DNA from 2 places in the Neptuniibacter sp. 2_MG-2023 genome. Region 1 is predicted to be linked to the other one. Evidence: predicted binding sites of a transcription regulator. Region 1 holds the regulator's gene; the other holds the start of a gene.

Region 1 (5,621 bases):
ATTTGAATGCTTTGTACCGCATCGTTGTTTAAAGTTTCCAATTTTTCAAATAGATCGGCAACAATAGTATCTTCACTGCCACTGAAGACTAGTGTTGGCAGTGTAGTTTTAGATAATAGCGTGGGAGTATCAAGGCGTGGGTTAGCTTGATAGTAGTTTACAAAGCTTGAAGCGGCTACTTGCGTATCTTCACAGTAGATAAAATCTGTATTGGTAAGCATGTTATCTGGGGCTAATTGAATAGCTTTTTCTAGCTGATCTGGCAGTGAGTGTTGGTAGCGTTTGTTGTAACTCGCTGCTTCATATTGTTCCGACCAAGTTTGCGGAGCAATTAAAATTTGTCCTTTTATAACAGGGTCTGAGTGTGTATCCGCATACCAAGCTGTTTGATTCCCTCCCCGGGAGTGGGCGGCTAATATTATCGATTGGCTACCTTGTGTTTTAAGCCAGTCCACCCAAGCAGCTATTTCAGGAATTGCATCGGTATGTTTATGGGTGTGAGGAGTTTTACAGTCGTACATACCATGCCGATTATCCAGGCCTAAACTTAAATTGATAGCTAGGCTACTCATGCCTTCATCAGCCAGTAGCTCTTGCCATGTGGCAATGATCTCCATGCCATTGTGGGCGAGTGTGCCGTGGGTGATGAGAAGTATATTGTTAAAACCGTTCTCTTCTGTCAGGTGCAGGTTGGCATTTAAGTCGAGATGCTTATATTTTAGTGTGATCTCTTCTGCATATAGGTTGCTGGAGTTAAGAAGGCTGCTAGCAAGGAATAGGGCGATAATAATACGGAGCATAGAAATACCTAAACGGCTTGTTCGTCAATTAAGTTATAATGATATTCTTAAAAGAAATATGCAAGCCGTTTCAGTATTCTATTAGAGGTCACTTGTAGTGTTTAAAGGCCTTCGTAGGCTAGAAGCGTATGTACTGGGACACCTGCATCTTGGATTTTACTGGAACCTTGAAGATCAGGTAGGTCAATGAGTGCAGCGGCTTCTGATACTGATGCTCCCAATTTTTTGATAATGCTGCAGGCCGCAAGTATTGTTCCGCCTGTAGCGATTAAATCGTCAAAAACTAAAACTTTGTCTCCAGAAGTAACTGCATCAACCTGCATTTCAACGGTCGCTGTGCCATATTCCAGCTTATATTCTTGTTCGATTGTTTGGCCTGGAAGCTTCCCTTTTTTACGGACGAGAACTAAGGGAATATTTAGATGGTAGGAGATAATAGAGCCGATCAAAAAGCCTCTGGCATCAATGCAGGCGATATGAGTAATATCACTATCAACATAACGCTGAATAAAAGCGTCAGAGATCATGCGCAATGCTTTCGGGTCTTTAAATAGGGGGGTTATGTCACGGAACTGTACGCCAGGTTCAGGCCAGTCAGGGATGGTTCGAATAACTGACTTCACATAACATTCGTCGTATGACATTAAAAACTCCTTGGAAACTGCTTGTTGATTTGGCTCAATGCATTTTAGGGGAGATAAAGGTCTAATGAACCCGTTGGGTTACACATTGAGATGGCTACTTTTTGTGCGACTGACGAGCACCGGTAGTCAATATGCCGGTGCTCTTTTATTTTATCGATCTTTAGCAGTGGCCGTTTTTACCACATTGAGCACTTACTGGTTCAGTCGCATCACTTTCTATAATCTCTCCAGATAATCTGTAGAGTTGCTCTATATCTTCTATATGAACCTCTTTACCTTCAACGCGCAGTAAATTAGCTTTTTGGAAACGTGTGAAAATACGGCTGACAGTTTCTACGGCTAAGCCTAAGTAATTACCAATCTCATTACGTGACATGGATAGACGGAAGCTTGTTTCAGAATAGCCTCTTGCTTTAAAGCGTTGCGATATTTTCACCAAGAATGTTGCTACACGCTCTTCTGCATTTTTCTTTGATAAAAGAAGCATCATCTGTTGCTCTTCGCGAATCTCTTTACTCATAGTGCGTAAAAGCTGGCGGCGTAGTTCCGGAAGCTGCCCCGACAGATCGTCGAGACGCTCAAATGGAATTTCACAAACGGTTGTAGTTTCTAGTACTTTTGCTGAGACAGGGTATTCGTTGCAATCAAATCCGCTCATGCCAACAAGTTCACCTGGAAAATAGAATCCAGTGATCTGTTCTTCACCTTCATTTGTGATGGTGTAGGTTTTAACGGTCCCTGCTCGAATCGCATACACGTCAGTGAACTCGGAACCTTGGTTAAATAGGTGCTCCCCTTTTTTTAATGGTCGGCTTTTATCGATAATCCTATCTAACCGTTCCATCTCTGTCATATTAAGCGAAACGGGGAGACATAATGAGCTAAGACTACAAGTGTTACAGCTAACCTGCTGCAAACTGCGCAGCTTCCCTTCGTTTGTCTTGTTATCACTCATAATACATTCCTGTTGTCGTTATAATCGAGTGGCTACATTTTGATTATGTAATATTTCTGTAAATACGGAAAGTTAAATAATCCGTGAGAATCGCTGTGAGCTAAGGTCTTTTGGTATATAAGCATCAAAAGCCATGCATATTCTGCGAATTAGTAACCGACCGGCGGGTGATACGGTAATGCGTTTTGTGTCCATTTGAATAAGACCATCGGTGGTAAAAGCGCTTAGCTCTTGCTGGGCATCGGCAAAGTACTGATCGAATTGGATACCGAAGCGCTGCTCTATTGGTGCTTTTTCTAATTCGAAATGGCAAATAAGATGAGTGATGACATGGCGTCGGATAATGTCATCTTGGGTTAAGCTTACGCCGCGTTTAATTGCATGTTTTTCGCTTTCTACTGTATCTGTATAAGCTTGCATCTCATGCTGGTTTTGATAGTACACAGAACCAATTTGACTAATGGCAGATACCCCCATGGCAACTAAGTCACATTCAGAATGTGTTGTGTAGCCTTGGAAATTTCTGTGTAGTTTTCCCGTGTTTTGCGCAATAGCTAATTCATCATCAGGTTTAGCAAAGTGGTCCATGCCTATATAGACATAACCGGCATTGAGTAGTTTACTGATAGTTGATTCTAGAATAGCAAGTTTCGTCTCTGGGCTAGGTAGTGTTGATTCATCGATGTGACGCTGTGGCCTAAAACGATCTGGCAGGTGAGCATAATTAAATACAGAGAGTCTATCTGGGTTCATCTCAATAACGGTATCTAATGTCTCGTTAAAGCCATCAAATGTTTGATAGGGCAAGCCATAAATAAGATCAAGGTTAAGTGAGCGGAAGCCTTGGCGGCGAGCTTCTTCTAAAATGGCAGAAGTTTGTTCAACCGATTGCACACGGTTAACAGCTTCTTGCACTTTAGGGTCTATATCTTGTAAACCTAAGCTAATGCGATTAAAACCGATCTCTCTTAATACTTGGATTGTTTCTTCAGTGGCTTCTCTTGGATCTATCTCAATAGAGTAATCGCCGGAGTCATCATCTAGTAGATTAAAATTAGCCCGCATCTGCTGCATTAACTCTCTCATCTGCTCATGGCTAATGAAAGTAGGCGTACCGCCGCCCCAGTGAAGCTGAGTGACCTGACGGTCATTACTATACCATTTGGAAAGCTGAGCCATCTCTTTATACAGGGTATCCAAATAGGGCTGTGCTTTCTTACGATTTCGTGTAATGACCTTATTGCAGGCACAGTAGTAGCAGACGTGTGCGCAAAATGGGATGTGCACATAAAGAGAGAGTGGCGCATTTAAGTCGGCAGAGTTCTGTCCTGTTGTCACTAAATCCGAGGAAGATAGTTCAGGATCGAACTGAACGGCTGTTGGGTAAGATGTATAGCGTGGACCTGAAAGGTCGTATCGCTTGATTAGATCTAAGTCCCATTTTATCAGGTTGCTATCCACGAATGTTTCCCTCGTTATCTCGACTGCTGCCATCACTGACAGTAAATAATCTATTAGTAACTAAGCTTGGTTTAACTCTATGGCTAATTCAGTATGCCTTGCCAAGGGATTGTGTAGAGTCCCATCAGTATAATCAGGCTACCAGAGAGGTGTTTTGTTAGTTTTCGTTGTAAAACTGTTTTTACCTGTTGTGCTAAAACGCCAGTTAAAAGCATAGTGGGCAGCGTGCCTAATCCAAAAGCGATCATTAATTGTGCGCTTAAGGTCCAGTCCGCAGCGGCGGATGCCCATATGAGTGTGCTATAAACGAGACCGCAAGGTAGCCAGCCCCAAAGTACGCCGAGCATGAGTGCTTGGCGTAATGTTTTAACCGGTAAAAAGTGGCGTGCAAAAGGGCTGATTTTTTTCCAGAGATAGGAGCCTAGATGCTCAACCTTGGTCAGACCTTGCCACCATTGTGCTATATAAAGTCCCATGCTGACTAACATTAAACCTGCAAATATTCGTAATGCGAGTTGTATGCTTGGGTTTTCAATTAACCAACTTACACTGCCGAGTAATGCCCCCGCTATAGCGTAGCTGGTAATTCGCCCGCTGTTGTAACCCAGTAATAAGCCAAAGCCTTTCATACCATTTGGGCTGCTAAGGGAAACTGTTGTCGCAATACCACCGCACATACCAAGGCAATGTGTACCGCCGAGTAAACCTAGCAAAAATGCGGTTGGTAGTGAGAGTGCTTCAGTCATCCTTATCCTTAGGAGAAGGTTTTTTTACTTTGGCGTCATCGGGAATCAGTGCTTCGTCATCGTCATATAAAATGCTATGAGCGGGGCTGTCCAAATCATCATACTGACCATTATTAACGCTCCAAAAGAAAGCCCAAACGGCACAGCTCGCTAAGATGATAGCGATTGGAATAAGGAGAAAAATAATGTCCATGGGAATCAATAACCCTTAATTTTTAAAGGAGTAATTCTACCTGATTTTGTTGTTAGGGGTTAGTCTTCAACGTTTCAGATTGATGTTTGATTGGGCCTAATTTTCTTTTCTTTAAGCGGTTCAAACGCATAGCATTACTGACAACAACAAGCGAGCTTGCAGACATTCCTAGTGCCGCCATATAAGGAGCAATAAAGCCAAAAGCTGCAAGAGGAAGCGCCATAAGGTTATAGAAAAGAGACCAAAATAAATTTTGTTTGATGATTCGCTTAGTTTTTCGAGCGAGTAAAATACCGTCCACTAAGCGTAGTAGGTCGTGACTGATTAACACTCCGTCAGCATTAGTTTTTGCTAAGTCTGTTGCGCCGCCCATAGCAATCGATGTTTGGGCGCCAGCCAGTACAGGAATGTCATTTATTCCATCGCCTACCATGACGACCTGTGCGCCATTTTCTTGAAGGTTTTTCACATGACTTAGCTTTTGCTCAGGAGAGACGCCTGATACTGTGTTATTAATACCTAAGAAAGTGGCTACTTCCTCAACCGCAGATGAATTATCGCCTGTTAGCATTTCACAGGTTAATCCCAGTTGCTGTAGATGTTTGATGGTCTGTTGGGCTTCTCTGCGAACTTGGTCGTTGAGCCTAAACCAAGCTAAAGCTGAATTTTCATTGCAAAGGAGTAGCCATTGACCACTGGTTTCTGGCAAAGGGGGTTGAGGTTGTGAACAAATCTGGGATGAAAAGTCTGGTTTTCCTATACGGTAGCGCAGATTACCTATAGACCCTTCGAGTCCTTGACCTACTTCATTATGGATATTGG
Region 2 (5,621 bases), on a different contig from region 1:
GCCCGTGACCAAGATAATACGCACCGCTGAATTACCTAAAACCTCGCGAATCGTGCTCGCAAGTCTTAAACCTGCATCATCTTCTTCCATAACTACATCTAGTAAGATAACGCTAATATCACTATTGCGGGAGATAACATCAGCAGCTTCACTCACTGAATTTGCAGTTAATATTTGGACGGGACGTTCATAAACAACTAAATCTTGTAGGCTGTAAACCAGTGATGCCTGATAAGTGAGATCATCTTCAACACTAAGCACTTTCCATGGTGCTGCAGCCGCTTTATCAACAATAGAACTTTCAGAAAAATGAAACAATTCTAACTCTGACATAAAGAATCCTTTGCTCTAGTCATTATCATAGAAGCTTAGATTAATATTATAAATAAGCAATGGAAATCACAAAAAAGCAGGACTGTTTATTCTATATTTTTATATTTTAAAATCAGTAGATTACAACTAATTCATAAACCAAAAAAAGCTTAGGATTTATGAATATCTGTTCCATTAAAGTAAGGGGGAACATAAAGAGCTATAACAGGTAGGCCTATAAAACCAGTAAAAAATGTAAACAGGAAGTCACGAAAAGAGATTAATATCACCTGCATGAAAATAGGTTACCAACCATTTTCGGAACAATAAAATTAGCTACCTAAAATCAGGTATTTTTCCCAACTAAATAGGTCAGCAAGATGTCTTACATAGTAAGGCAATAATAGTAAAAGCCGTTAAGTTTCCCAGCACAGTCCATTAGTGTTCTTTAGGTTCAACTAAGAACTTAGTTACGACTAAACGAGCAAGAGAGCCCACACTAAAAAATAACAACAAGGCGAGGGGAAGCGTTTGGCTAACCGTTGCTATCCACTCATCAAACAAAACTGAATCCGCTGTGGCATTTCGATAAACCACAATTGCCGGCATACCAAGCAGCATAGTCGGTACCATAATGGACATAACTAAAGGTACTTGGAATTTATTAGGAAGCTTCTTCATTTTTAAACCTAGTTGTTTAATTCACAAGTAAACTCTATCATCGGAACGGTCGTTCAAAAACAGGCAATATTGCAAGGTAAGCATGCATATATGAAAGCTAAAGATATGACCAACATCTACTGGTTTTGTCAGTCAGTAGAATCAGGTGGATTTGCAGCAGCAAGCATCAACACCAAAGTATCTGCGCCTACGCTTTCAAGAGCGGTAGCCCAATTAGAAGAGACCTTGGGCGAAAAATTAATTCATCGCAATGCTAAGCAATTCCAGCTTACAAAAGCTGGCGATATCTATTATCAAAAATTCTCATCCCTTTATAAGCAGCTAGATACTGAATGGGAAAAGCTCTCAGACAAACAACCTAAATTGGTGGGCGATATTCACGTTTCCTGCCCTGAAACTTTCGCTGAAATATTCCTACAGCAAACCGCTATCGAATTTATGGAGCAGAATTCAGGCGTTAATATTCATATACTATTTTCATCTGATATAGACCATTTTTTCGACGATCAGATCGACTTAGCCATTGTCACACGACCAGCTCAGGCTCCAAACTTAGTTCAACGGCGTTTATTTAATATAGATTTATCACTCGCGGCGGCTCCCAGTTACTTAGATAAAAAAGGCACTCCCGTAACCCCAGAAGATCTTTTAAAACATCACCTGCTTATGGGTAATACCATGCAATTTTGGGAGTTTAAGCAACAAAACAAAATAATCCGCATCCCCGTAAAACCTAAATACTCCATAAATAGCCTGCGCCTATGCATACAAGCAGCTTGTTCAGGCATAGGTATCTGCATGGCGCCTAAAGCCGCCTTACAGCCATATTTAGAACGAGGAGAGTTGCTCTTGCTGCCAGAGATTCAATGCGAATCAGGTATAGTCTATATGGTATGGGCCGATCAAAAATTAGTCCCAGCCCGACTGGCCGCTTTCAGAAACATGATTTTAGAGCGCCTAGATCAACCCGCAGATCTATTATCGCTATTTTCTAATAACGCTCTTTAATGATCTTCCTACCTATAACTTTCCAGCCTTGCGCTTAAATTAACATTCGTAATGCGTCGATAACTAAGAGTAAATAGATCAAACGAGCCGTTGTCATTAACCCGTTTGATTAGCTTAGTAAGAGGATAGGGGAAAGTGGCGCGTTTGGAGGGTATTATTCGCTACACTCACCCTTCGGGTCGTCGAAGATCTATGCTTTCGTATCCTAAGCGATATTAACAGAATTACCGTTACTTGTTTTCAAAACAAATTAAACTTGCATTAAAGATGTTATGTAATAACATCATTGAAAGTTGCCCTACCTTTAAATTCTATTGGGCCGGAGTTCTTACTGCTATGAGTCGAGTACCTGCTATGTGCCAAGAGTTTGTTTTCCTTGGGCAGTATTTAGATCGAGCTATAACCTGCGCCTTCGACAACAACTTGTTGACGAACGGCAAGGTCCTCAAAGGTAAAAATTATTGCTCAGTATTGAGCACGCCTGTACCTTGTTGGAGGGAAAAATCATGAGCACTTCGCAGAAAGATCAATGCGTCTTAAAGGAAGAACAGATCTTAAAGGCCCCGAAATCAGACTATATGAACACAGAACAACTCGAATATTTTAGAAGTCGGTTAATACAGCTTCATGAATCTATCAGTGGAAGAATCCAAGAGGCTAAGAACAAAATGGCTAGTCCCCCTGAACTTAACGATGATAGTGATCGGGCATCTTGGGAGGAAGAGTGTAGTACTTCATTGCGGATTTTGGATCGAGAACAAAAGCTGCTGCCTAAAATCATCCAATCATTGGAGCGCATACGCCTAGGCACCTATGGCTACTGTCTGGAGTCGGATGAACCTATAGGCATTCCACGCCTTTTAGCAAGACCGACTGCTGAATACTGCGCAGACATCAAAGCCGATAGGGAATTAAAGGAACGTGTTTACCGAGATTAGATTCTGCAATAATAGGCTTAGTGGAATTTAAGAAAACCAAAACCAAAAGCGATGTAGCTTATCAGGCCACATTAGTGACCGGTTATTCATAATATTTATTGGACTCAAGATACTATTATTAGAGCTCCGAAAACGGGTAAAGATTCAAGAGTTTTGCCCAATAAGGATTTACCAATGCTTTGTCGACTTGCCAGACTATTTATTGCCCTGTTTGTTGTTCTGAGTACCCCTGTACTTGCCGAGCCAAGTTCGACCACTGATGCGTTTTATGATGTCTCTTACGTTTGGAGCAAAGATGCTGCCGCTGTGCAGAAGTATCATGACAATGTAGCGCGAATTCTCGGACCTGCGGTAGCTAGACACTTGCGCGTTGTAGTCGATAATGGTTTGCATGGGGTCATTTATCTACGTCATGGAAACAGTACAGGTGCGGTACGGGTAGCCCGTGTGCATAGTCAATTACTCAACAAAAAAGGGTTAGATGCATCCGCTCCGGTACTGTCGAAGGATTGGGTCTTAGCAACAACCGATCGCAACTTAACGAAAACCAAAAAACAAACTGTATTCGCAAAAAACTCTGAACGATCAAACACCGTTGCCAAACCAACCAGTTCTTCGACTAAAAAGTCCCAAGCAATCCACGACCTAGAGGTTGCTGTGGAAACCTATATCAAAGACCTTCGGCAAAGAGGGCGAATAAGTAAGGACGAACGCACAGGCTGGTCAGTATACGACTTCACTAACGGAGAAAAACTGGTCACCATCAACGAGGAGCTTCAATTCCAATCCGCTAGCCTGATCAAACCCTTTATTGCTGCAGCTTTCTTTCATCAAGTTAAACAAAAAGATCTAATCTACGGGCCAAAAAGTCGACGCCATATGGAGCGGATGATCCACCGTTCTAACAACGCTTCCACCAACTGGGTTATTAAGCAAGTGGGTGGTCTGAAGGCGGTACAACGAATACTCAAAAAAAATTATCCCGGTATATTCCGCGCCACCAGTATCGTCGAATACATTCCTGCAGGCGGAAAGACCTACCGCAACAAGGCCTCAGTTCATGACTATAGTCGCTTTCTGTATGCTTTATGGAACGATAATATCGCTGGTGCCCGAGAGATAAAGCGTCTTATGTCTTTACCTGGTACAGACCGAATCTACACCGGTGCCGAATCAGTACCGGTGGGTACTCAGGTATTCAACAAGACCGGAAATACTGCTCGATTATGCGCCGACATGGGAATCTTGAACGTGAAGGGACCTGATGGGAAACGCTACCCCTATATCCTTATTGGCATTATCGAAAAGCAAGAAAAAGCGCGTAACTATACCACCTGGATACGCGATCGAGCCGAAGTGATACGGGACGTATCCAACATCGTTTATCAAGGTATTGCCCAGAAGCATAATTTCACTAATGTGCTTTGATTAAACGACTACTAATTATTAGCTCTGGGGTAAATAAAATTCAGTGACAGTCACAAAATAGCGAGCGTGTGCTACGTGGTTATTAAAGACACTTTTGACCCACGAAAAAGTATTTAGCGTACCCCCACACAAACCTTCAAGCGACAACGTAAAAGGTCTCCGATTTGCTTATTGGTAAATTGATAATTTAAATTGCCACCTCAAAAGTTATTTAATCTTAAATATTATAAAGTTAGACTATCTTCTTAAAGCCACTAAAAACAAGAAGAACTTACGGAAAAGCTATGTCTATCCCTAAATACAACGAAATCATGCCCAACGTTCTGCGTTATCTTGCGGAGCATGGAGAGCAGAAATTCAGGGAGCTGGAGCAGCCTCTGGCTATTGAATTTGGTTTATCTGATGACGAGATCGCTCAGGAGTACGATTCAGGTAACGGTACGGTATTTCTGGATAGAATCAGTTGGGCGCTAAGCTATCTGACGAACAGTGGGCTTACAGAAAGGCCGCGCAGAGGTGTGTACAAAATAACAGATACCGCCCAGAAGTTTCTTGATAAAAGCTCCGAAGAGATTCAGCAGTTTGTTAAAGCACAAATGGCACTGAGAACCGCTGAGCAAAAAGCGATAAAAATAGAGCAGGGGTTTGATGACGACAGGACTGAATTACTGCCTACGAGCAATCAAACCCCGCAGGAGATGTTGAATACAGCGTATAAGAGCATCCGTCAGTCCACTTATGACCAGATCATAGACACCGTACTGAGTAAGACACCGTCAGAGTTTGAAGGCCTTGTGGTTAAGCTTCTGGAGCGTATGGGCTATGGCGGAGAAGTAAAAAACGCAGGAACGGTCACACAGGCCTCAAATGATGGTGGTATAGACGGGATTATTAAAGAAGACATCCTTGGGCTAGGAAAAATACATATCCAAGCTAAACGTTATGCAAGAAGCAACACGGTAGGACGTGAGGAGGTTCAGAAGTTTGTTGGCGCTCTGGCCGTCGCTCAATCTAATAAAGGTGTATTCATCACAACCTCATCATACAGTGCTGGTGCAATTGCTTATGCCGAGAGTCTAAACGGTACCACCAATTTGGTTTTGATCAATGGTGAGCAATTGGCTAAGTATATGTATGACTACAGCCTTGGAATGCAAACTAAGCAACATATCGAAATCAAAGAGATGGATTCTGATTTCTGGGATGGAATGCAGAACGACTCAAAGATCAGCTAATATGGGGTGTAGTAATTAC

Evidence for each region. Region 1 encodes FNR, which switches genes on or off when oxygen is low (the NO sensors DNR and NnrR bind a similar motif). Its sites were predicted from a motif close to TTGATNTANATCAA; they were not measured.
Region 2: a site for FNR is predicted at 2,428-2,441, ahead of Q4486_RS09680 (TraR/DksA C4-type zinc finger protein). Genes of this name have one in related genera too.

What each region holds. Positions count from the first base shown of each region.
Region 1 is NZ_JAUOQC010000002.1:148,882-154,502, forward strand. It holds gene Q4486_RS03220 (alpha/beta hydrolase) at 1-800, opposite strand, end outside; gene Q4486_RS03225 (adenine phosphoribosyltransferase) at 902-1,444, opposite strand; gene fnr (fumarate/nitrate reduction transcriptional regulator Fnr) at 1,605-2,399, opposite strand; gene hemN (oxygen-independent coproporphyrinogen III oxidase) at 2,472-3,860, opposite strand; gene Q4486_RS03240 (sulfite exporter TauE/SafE family protein) at 3,944-4,606, opposite strand; gene ccoS (cbb3-type cytochrome oxidase assembly protein CcoS) at 4,599-4,799, opposite strand; gene Q4486_RS03250 (heavy metal translocating P-type ATPase) at 4,852-5,621, opposite strand, start outside.
Region 2 is NZ_JAUOQC010000008.1:105,405-111,025, reverse strand. It holds gene Q4486_RS09695 (EAL domain-containing protein) at 1-333, opposite strand, end outside; gene Q4486_RS09690 (hypothetical protein) at 751-993, opposite strand; gene Q4486_RS09685 (LysR family transcriptional regulator) at 1,084-2,001, shown strand; gene Q4486_RS09680 (TraR/DksA C4-type zinc finger protein) at 2,508-2,939, shown strand; gene Q4486_RS09675 (serine hydrolase) at 3,114-4,367, shown strand; gene Q4486_RS09670 (restriction endonuclease) at 4,652-5,602, shown strand.